3 linked regions of the Chloroflexus aurantiacus J-10-fl genome follow. The protein of the gene in region 1 interacts with the protein of each later gene in a pairwise test. Links are inferred from orthologs where the notes say so. Each region holds a gene or a part of one and is shown in the gene's direction. Other genes may lie near its edges.

The links.
Region 2: the proteins of rlmB (region 1) and CAUR_RS02410 interact in binary tests that used the Escherichia coli proteins (3 or more experiments, as listed by UniProt). The link is inferred for Chloroflexus aurantiacus J-10-fl from one-to-one orthologs.
Region 3: the proteins of rlmB (region 1) and tsaE interact in binary tests that used the Escherichia coli proteins (3 or more experiments, as listed by UniProt). The link is inferred for Chloroflexus aurantiacus J-10-fl from one-to-one orthologs.

What each region holds. Positions count from the first base shown.
Region 1 is NC_010175.1:2,828,960-2,831,957, reverse strand. The notes cover bases 119-2,960. They hold rlmB (23S rRNA (guanosine(2251)-2'-O)-methyltransferase RlmB), read left to right. Parts: upstream 119-1,081; coding sequence 1,082-1,840; downstream 1,841-2,960. Other genes in these bases: CAUR_RS10825 (GNAT family N-acetyltransferase), read left to right, coding at 2,408-2,960; CAUR_RS20935 (hypothetical protein), read left to right, coding at 2,243-2,395; dnaJ (molecular chaperone DnaJ), read left to right, coding at 119-1,032. Outside these bases: more of dnaJ, read left to right, coding at 1-118; more of CAUR_RS10825, read left to right, coding at 2,961-2,998. UniProt on the Escherichia coli protein: Specifically methylates the ribose of guanosine 2251 in 23S rRNA.
Region 2 is NC_010175.1:605,812-608,823, reverse strand. Bases 1-2,856 are described here. They hold CAUR_RS02410 (bifunctional ADP-dependent NAD(P)H-hydrate dehydratase/NAD(P)H-hydrate epimerase), read left to right. Parts: upstream 1-540; coding sequence 541-2,172; downstream 2,173-2,856. Other genes in these bases: CAUR_RS02405 (thymidine phosphorylase), read left to right, coding at 2,408-2,856; CAUR_RS22010 (hypothetical protein), read left to right, coding at 2,208-2,438; acpS (holo-ACP synthase), read left to right, coding at 124-537; CAUR_RS02420 (hypothetical protein), read left to right, coding at 1-115. Outside these bases: more of CAUR_RS02405, read left to right, coding at 2,857-3,012. UniProt on the Escherichia coli protein: Bifunctional enzyme that catalyzes the epimerization of the S- and R-forms of NAD(P)HX and the dehydration of the S-form of NAD(P)HX at the expense of ADP, which is converted to AMP.
Region 3 is NC_010175.1:2,726,575-2,729,649, reverse strand. Bases 18-2,936 are described here. They hold tsaE (tRNA (adenosine(37)-N6)-threonylcarbamoyltransferase complex ATPase subunit type 1 TsaE), read left to right. Parts: upstream 18-1,175; coding sequence 1,176-1,697; downstream 1,698-2,936. Other genes in these bases: CAUR_RS10385 (FhaA domain-containing protein), read left to right, coding at 2,641-2,936; tsaB (tRNA (adenosine(37)-N6)-threonylcarbamoyltransferase complex dimerization subunit type 1 TsaB), read left to right, coding at 1,697-2,374; CAUR_RS10400 (hypothetical protein), read left to right, coding at 707-1,072; CAUR_RS10405 (metal ABC transporter substrate-binding protein), read right to left, coding at 18-494. In the rest of the region: more of CAUR_RS10405, read right to left, coding at 1-17; more of CAUR_RS10385, read left to right, coding at 2,937-3,075. UniProt on the Escherichia coli protein: Required for the formation of a threonylcarbamoyl group on adenosine at position 37 (t(6)A37) in tRNAs that read codons beginning with adenine.

The sequences.
Region 1 (2,998 bases):
CTGGCCCGTCAGTATCACCCCGATGTCAATAAATCGCCGGACGCTGAGGCAAAATTCAAGGAGATCAACGAAGCCTACGAAGTGCTCTCCGACGAACAGAAGCGGGCAATGTATGATCGCTTCGGTCACAATCCACCCGGTTTTGGTGGTGTCGGCGCCGATCCGTTTGGCGGAGTTGATCCCTTTAGCTCGATCTTCGATGCCTTCTTCGGGGGTGCCGGCGTGGGGCGCAGCACACGCGGGCCATTGCGTGGTGCCGATCTGCGCTACACGCTGCGGCTCACCTTTGAAGAGGCTGTCTTCGGTACCGAAAAGGAGATCGAGTTTCGCCGGCTCGAAACCTGCCCGGCGTGTCAAGGCTCTGGTGCTGAACCGGGCACAGAACCAACCCGCTGTCCCCGCTGTGGCGGTACCGGTGAGATTCGCCAGCGTGCCCCCATCTTCAATATGGTCACCGTCACAACCTGTGACACCTGTGGCGGTACCGGTTATGTCATTCCCATTCCCTGCCGTGAGTGCCGCGGTGAAGGCCGGGTGCGCCAGACCCGCAAGATTACGGTGCGGGTACCGGCTGGCGTCGATGGCTCACAACAAATTCGGATCAGCGGTGAGGGTGAGGCCGGCCCCCGCGGTGGGCCACCCGGTAACCTGTATGTCGCCCTTGATATTCAGCCTCACCCCATCTTTGAACGTGACGGCAACGACATTATCCTCAATCTGACCGTGAATGTCGCCCAGGCGGCACTCGGTGGGGAGGTTAGTGTGCCGACCCTCGAAGGCAGCGAGCGGTTACGCCTTCCACCTGGAACGCAACACGGGCAGACCTTTCGCCTGCGCGGCAAAGGTGTACCCTACCTCCGCCAGCAAGGGCGCGGCGATCAGATTGTGGTGATCCGGGTAGACATCCCAACCAAATTGACCGAGCAACAACGGCGTCTGTTCCAGGAATTAGCCCAAACCTTCACCTCCCCCGGTGATGATCATCACGATGAAGGATTTTTCGGGCGCATCAAAGATGCCTTTGGTCTGTAGACCCTTGCCGGTGTGGTAAACACCGGCACATAGCTTGAGAGAGTTGATTATGGCAACCGAGTTGCTATACGGGCGCAACGCGGTACGCGAGTCTCTTCGCGCCCGCCGTCGCGTATTCCACCGTTTGTATGTCTCGCAAAGTGTGCAGGAAAGCGGTATTATCGCTGAAATTATCAATCTGGCCCAGCAGGCCGGGGTGCCGGTTGAACGCATCGAACGCCAGACCCTCGACCGCCGTCTGCGTGATGCCAATCATCAAGGAGTCATGCTAGAGGCTGAGCCGTACCCTTACGTTGAACTCGACACCTGTCTCAATGCCGCTGCCGAACGCCGCGAGGCAGCGTTACTCTTGTTGCTCGACCATCTGCAAGACCCGCAGAATATCGGTACCCTGCTCCGCACCGCCGAAGCGGTAGGATGCCACGGCGTGGTCATCCCCGGTCGGCGTGCCGCCGAGATCACACCGGCAGTCGTTAACGCCAGCAGTGGCGCCGTAGAGCACCTGCGCGTCGCTATGGTGACAAACCTCAATCAGACCATCGAAGAGTTGCAGCACGCCGGCATTTGGGTGGTCGGTCTCGAACAAGATGAACAGGCCCAGGATATTGATGCCGTTGACCTCGATCTCCCGCTGGCCCTGGTCATCGGCGCGGAAGGCACCGGTATCGCCCGCCTGGTACGGGAACGGTGCGACTTTTTAGTCCGCTTGCCGATTGTCGGCCAGGTTGGATCACTCAATGCGGCTATTGCCGGCAGCATCGCCATCTATCACGCCTGGCGACAGCGCCATCGCCCGGTTACCGATTAGATTAGATGGTGATCACTACAGCGTAGTACCGACTTCAGCCTGTGCCACGTATGCGGCAAAACCAGCGCACGGATGGCAAGAGAGGAATCTACTCGTCCATGCGTTAGCCGGTACAGAATAAGCCGCTTATGTCGAGCAACAATAGCGCCTGACCGTCCGATGTACCGATGACCAGAACACAACGAAAATCGCATGGGCACTATACGTGGTCAGACTCCAGTGCGGATACGTGTGGTATGCACTGATCTGCACTGGAGCCTGCCCGGTGGCAGAAGCCAGGCTTTCGCACTCGACACAACGCAACCCGTGCATCGCAGAGTCAATCCATCGGCTCTCTGCATTCTGGCTTGAAGCCCTCTCATGTCTGCGCTAGAATATGCAACGAAAGGTAAAGGAGGATATATGCGTTGGCTCTTAATAGCTGCCCTCGGCGCAGCAGTGGGATATATCGTACTTTTGCAGCGTAAACTGGCCGCCGCTGAGCGACGTGGAGACATGTATCGCGATATTGCACAGCGGCTGGAACTTCAGCTTGCCGGCTTAAAAGCATCTTGATCCTGTGTGCGCATGTACGCCACGATACCGCCACAAACTGGCACTTCGGCCAGTGATATTACGATTCGTCCGGCACGCCTGAGCGATATTGATGCAATTGTTGCCTTGCATCGAGAAGCATTTGCCGACACCTTTGGCGCAGCATTCGGCCCCCAGGGGAGCGAACGCGGTGCGCGTGCTCTGGCTGCCGGTTGGCGCCGGCAAGGGCCAGCCGCCCTGCGTGGGATGTTCGTGGCTGAGTATGCCGGTCAGATTATTGGCACGATCAGCCTGCGCACCCGCGACATGGTCGCCGGTAGCGGTGGCTTCGCCGAGTCGGCATTCTTCGAGATACTGGGATGGTGGGGAGCACTCCGCTCAATCTTCGCCCTGTCACTGCTCGACCACCAGATCGGCTATGGCGAAGGGTTTATCGCTGATGTCGCCGTAACACCCGCCTGGCGACGGCGCGGCGTGGCCCGCACATTGCTGCAATACGCCGAAGACGAGGCACGCGCACGCTCACTGACCTACCTCGGTCTGTACGTCCGCGAAACGAATCAAGCCGCTCGCACATTGTACGAGCGGCTTGGCTTTCAGGCAATGCATGTTCGCCATTCACTT
Region 2 (3,012 bases), 2.2 Mb from region 1 along the record:
GCGCGATGAGAACTGGTTGCCCGATTATCGTTATCTGCGCAGTGTTGAGATTTATGCCAATGGCCATGATTATGACGCACGAGTGGCCGAGGTGTCATTGGTTGGAACGCAATAGGTTGCCTTATGCTGTATCACGGGGTCGATCTGGTAGAGGTGGCGCGTATCCGGCACGCAGTTGTGCGCTATGGTCAGCGGTTTGTGCAGCGGGTGTATACCGCGACCGAGCAGGCTGATTGCCTCGCCGGTTCAGGGGATGTTCGCTACGAAGCACTGGCGGCACGCTGGGCAGCGAAAGAGGCGTGTGCCAAAGCCCTGGGGATCGGGCTACGCGGTCTTGGGGCACTGGCAGTCGCTGATCGCCCGCGCGCCGGCTTTCACGAGATCGAAGTGGTACGTGACAACGATGGTCGTCCTGTCTTGCGTTTATCGGGGTTTGCCGCTGAGCAAGCCGCAGCGTTGGGAATTTGCGCTTTGGCGGTGAGTTTGTCGCATACCGATGAGCTGGCGCTGGCCAGTGTTGTGGCATGGGCGGGGTAGCTGATGTCTAAGGAGAAATTGCCATTTGTGGTAACTGCCGGTCAGATGCGGTCTGCGGAAGAGGCTGCGGTTGTGCGTGGTACGACCTGGGCGGCTTTAATGGAGCAGGCCGGTGCCGGTGTGGCCGACGCAGTTCTGCGCTACGCTGCACCGTTAGCCAATCGACAGGTGTTGGTGTTGGTTGGCCCTGGTAACAATGGCGGTGATGCGTTGGTCGCTGCGCGTCATCTGGCCGATGCCGGTGCGCTGGTCACGCTCTACGTGTGGCGCCGCAGTGGGGTTGATGCCAACCTGCAAGCCTGCCGTGAGCGAGCGATCCCTGAGCTATCCGCCGCAACCGATGGTGATGGTTCGCTCCTCGCGCAGGCGCTCCGTAAGGCTGTTCTGGTGCTTGATGGGTTGTTGGGAACCGGTGCCCGACCACCGACTGCTGACCTGGCAACTATCATTCAGGCCGTGAATGCCGAACGTACCCAGCGGTCTGATCTGCGCGTGGTAGCTATCGATCTGCCCAGTGGCGTTGGTGCTGACGACGGTCAGGTGCCTACAGTGGCCATTCGCGCCGATCTGACCGTTGCGACCGGTTTGATCAAGCGTGGATTACTGCTCTGGCCCGGTCGTGGCTATGCAGGAGAGATTGTGGTCGCCCCCATCGGCCTGTCATCATTAGATGGAGTATTAACGATGAGCGAATTGTTAACTGCCAGCCAGGCACGTACATTGTTGCCGCCCCGTCCGGCTGATGCTCATAAAGGTGTTTTCGGTAAAGTACTGGTGGTTGCCGGTTCGATCAATTACCCTGGTGCAGCCGTACTGGCGTGCGCCGGTGCCCAACGCTCCGGTGCCGGTCTGGTCACCCTTGCTACTGGCCGCACAGTCTTGTCGCTGGCTACGCTACCACCAGAGGTGACATTGTTACCGGTTGCCGAAGGTGACTGGGGCGCAATCGGCCCTGCCGCCGTCGATGATCTGGCCGAACATCTGCCGGGCTATCAGGCGTTGTTGCTTGGGCCGGGATTGGGTCAGGCCGAGGCAACCCGCAAACTGGTACTGCGCCTCTTTGGTCTCGATCACACACGGAGCCGGGCGCGCGTTGGCTTTGTTGCCGTCGGTGAACCACTCACCAATCAGCCCCAGCAAACGGTGGCTTTACCACCCACAGTTATCGATGCCGATGGCCTGAATATTCTTGCCACCGCCGCAGACTGGTTCGAGCGACTACCACCCGAACACTGTGTGCTTACCCCGCACCCCGGCGAAATGCGCCGTCTGCTTGGCGTAAGTGAATTACCTGCTGATCGGGTTGCGACGGCGGCTGAAGCCGCGCAACGTTGGCGACAGACGGTCGTTCTGAAGGGTGCAACCACAGTCATTGCTGCCCCAGATGGCCGCACGCTGATGTATGACGGGGCGAATCCGGCTCTGGCGACAGCCGGTTCGGGTGATGTCTTGGCCGGTGTGATTGCCGGCTTGATTGCCCAGGGGTGTCTGCCATTCGCTGCCGCGGCGCTGGGTGTCTACCTGCACGGTGCCGCCGGGGCCAGAGCGCGTATGGCCTTTGGAGATGCCGGCGTCGTTGCCGGTGATTTGTTGCCGCTGTTGCCATCAGTCATGCAAGAGTTGCGCACCGGCTAAGCTGCCGGGCCAGGACGTAGAAAGGAATGCCTGCCATGCGTATGGTAGAAATTATTGCCGCGAAACGAGATGGCCGTGCATTGACCACCGAAGAGATTGAATGGGTTGTCGCGAACTATGCAGCCGGTGCGATTCCCGATTATCAGATGGCTGCCCTGGCGATGGCCATCGTGTTGCGCGGGATGGATGATCGCGAAACGGCTGATCTGACCATCGCCATGGCTCGCAGGGCGATATGCTCGATCTCCACGATATTGCGCCACTGACGGTTGACAAGCATTCAACCGGTGGTGTCGGTGACAAAACGACCCTGGTACTGGCCCCCCTGGTCGCCGCCGTTGGCCTGCCGGTGGCAAAAATGAGTGGCAGGGGACTGGGTTTTAGCGGCGGCACGATTGATAAGCTGGAGAGCATTCGCGGCTTTCGCACCAATCTCAGTGCCGATGAGTTTCGGCGCGCGGTGCGTGAACTGGGGCTGGTGGTGGCTGCCCAAAGCGGCGATCTGGCACCGGCTGACAAAAAACTCTACGCCCTCCGCGATGTCACTGCCACCGTCGAGTCAATTCCATTGATCGCGGCCAGTGTGATGAGTAAGAAGCTGGCATCGGGTGCTGATTGTATCGTGCTCGATGTAAAATATGGACGTGGCGCCTTCATGCAGACACTCGCCGATGCCCGTCGCCTGGCCCAAACGATGGTGGCAATCGGTCGGCATGCAGGGCGTAGAGTTGCTGCGGTGCTGAGCAGTATGCAACAGCCGCTCGGTTTTGCGGTCGGTAATGCGCTGGAAGTGCGCGAAGCCATTGCAGCTTTGCGTGGTTCTGGGCCGTCTGATCTGGT
Region 3 (3,075 bases), 100 kb from region 1 along the record:
CTGTGATCGTCGGCGTGGGTATCACCGGCAGCACCGGCTGCCTCTGTTCCGTGTTCGTCGGTGTGCTCTTCCTCGTGGGCATGACCGGTAGCTTCCGCTTCCGTCAATGCACGCAGGGCAAGGTTCGCCGACAGATCGACGACTTCAGCTTGCGTCCCTGAACTCGCGATCAGACGATCAATAAACTCTTCATAGCCGGCACCAACCGTGAAGATGACCCTGGCTTCACTCACTCGTGCCAGGTCTTGAGGTGTCGGCTCAAAGCCGTGGGTGTCGGCCCCAATCGGCACAATCGTCTCGACCTGAACCCGATCACCACCGACCTGACGCACAACATCGGCCACGATACTGGTACTGGCCATAACCAGCATTGGTTGCGCTGAGGTGTTGTCCGTCGCCGGTACTGCGGTGGGCTGACTCGCCGGTGCTTGCCCACATGCTGCCATCAGCAGCATACCTGCGAGCAAAACGGTTATCTGTTGTATGAAACGCATCGTTTGATCCTCCTTAATGAAACATTGTTTCAAAAGAGATTATGTGCCAAAGAGCACCTGTTGTCAAATGCCGGCGAATCGGGGCGGGTAATGCAATCGGTTCTACGTAAAACAAAATTTATGGTATACTATACGAAGAATATCTCCCCCATCAGTGTATTGCCCCGTCGCTCGCACGCGAGGCCAGGTCCTCAATGGAGGAGGATTGGAGTATGAAGGTAACAGTTCGTGATGCTGCCGCCCACGCCCGTCGGCTTGGTTACCACGTCATTGCCGCAGAGCAGTTACGTGCCACTCGTTGTTTACTGGTGCTTGCTGAGCCGTCGGGGCAACCGTTCGCTGTTCTCATCCAACGTCGTGCTCTGATTACTGCCGCCGATGTGCAGGACTTTGCCGAAATGCTGTTTTTGCGCCGTTTGGATCGCGGCTTGTTGATTGCAGTGGATGGTGGGTTTAGTAACGAAGCCCGACGGACTGCGCAGGAGTTGCGTCAAGCAACGATTACGCTCGCAACAGACATCCCACCGGCAAGTGGCTTTGCACCGGCTGGCCTGAGTCCGGTCGTTGATCTCAAGTAATACCCGGTACGCATCTCGCTCTCTTTAAGGGCGAGCGAGAATGCAGGGACAGGGAACAGCATACCCGCAATTTTTCCATGCCCGGCTATGGTACAATAGGGCTATGACCGATCAACTGTTGTCGGCGGCCCAAACGCCGCATGATCTCGATTTTATCAGTCATAGTCCGACCCAGACTGAACGTATCGGCGCGCGCCTTGGTCACCTGCTGCGCGCCGGTGATTTGGTGTTGCTTTCAGGTCAACTCGGTGCCGGCAAAACCCATCTCATTAAAGGTATAGCTCGTGGCCTCGGCTACGACGGCCTGGTGACCAGCCCAACCTTTGTCTTGATCAATGAATATCGGGCCGATGCTGCCCATGGACGGCTACCGATCTATCACGTCGATCTCTACCGGGTGCGTGATGTGACCGAATTGATTACGATTGGTCTTGATGAACTCTGGTTGAGCGAAGGCATTTGCCTGATCGAATGGCCTGAACGGGCAGCGACGGCAATGCCGGCAGAACATTTACACATTGTGCTCAGCCATGTGAGCGAGACCAAGCGGCAGATACGGCTGACGCCCCGTGGGATGCGTTACCGTGAACTACTGCTTAGGTTTAAGGAGGAGACGTTCGGCTAATGTTGCTCGCTATCGACACCGCTACCGCACTGACCGGTCTTGCTCTCTATGATGCGCACGGCCCATTAGCCGAAAGCGTCTGGGAGTCGGGACGTAACCATACTGCGCAACTCTTGCCACAAATCGATGCGCTCCTGCGCTACATCGGTGCAACACCAGCCGACGTGACCGTGCTGGCGGTCGGATTGGGACCGGGGAGCTGGAGTGGTCTGCGGGTAGGGTTGAGTCTGGCGAAGGGGATGGCACTGGCCGGCGATCTGCCATTGATTGGGATTGCAACCCTTGAGGCGTTGGCGTACCAGTACGCGCCGACCCCATTGCCGGTCTATCCACTGATACGGCTGGGGCGTGATCGTTATGCGACGGCTCCTTTTGTGGCGCAGGATCGCCTTGAGCGCCTGGCGCCTGATCGTAATCTCACGCTCGCTGAACTCTGTGCCGACGTGAGTGGGCGTGCGCTCTTTTGTGGTGATCTCGATGCAGCGACGATAGCTGCCCTGCAACGCGGTTTGGGTGAGCGGGCTGTGTTGCCGGCACCGGCAGCCCGCTTGCGGCGCCCGGCGTATCTTGCCGAACTGGCCTGGCAGCGCCATCTTGCGCGTGATTACGATGATCTGGCTACGCTTGAACCCCGGTACCTCGGTGAGCCGGTGCGAACACCGGCACAACATACCTGAAGCACGTTGTTACGTTTTGTCTTGCAAAGGTCGCGGAGCGGTTCGGTTGTCCGTGAGACCAGATAGTCACGAGCTGTAGATCGCTCTTGTAATGACAGGCAGGCCTGTACCCCTGCCTGGCTATAGCGGTTTCAAGCTGGTGTCGGAACCATGTGTCTCTGCCATTCAACTTGCCACCCATCTACGCTTCGCCGATAATGACGGTATAGTATGTGTAGATGTTTGCCGGCAGCGGCCGTTGATCCAATTGCCATGGGGGAAATGCCATGTCTGCCCTACGCCGATTTGAACAGTTTATGGAGCAGATGGTCGAAGGATCGGTAGCGCGTATCTTTCGTAGTACGATTCAACCGGTCGAGATTGCGCGTCGGTTAGAGAAGGCGATGGAGAGCAACCAGACAATTAGTGTCAAGCGCGTGATTGTGCCGAGCAGCTACCGGGCCTTTTTGAATCCGCAAGACTTCGCGATCTTTCAACCGGTACGCCAGCAGATCGAGCAGGAACTGGCAACCTACCTGAGTGAGCTGGCCGCCGAACGCAATTTCACGATGCTCGATCATCCGCGGGTGGTGATCACGGAAGATCCGGCCGTCCCCCGGCGTTCGATCCAGGTCGAGGCCGAGATGCGCGACAATCAATCCGATCAGCCGACGATGACGATGATTATGCAAAGCGACCGCGCCCCCGGACGGTCATCAGGT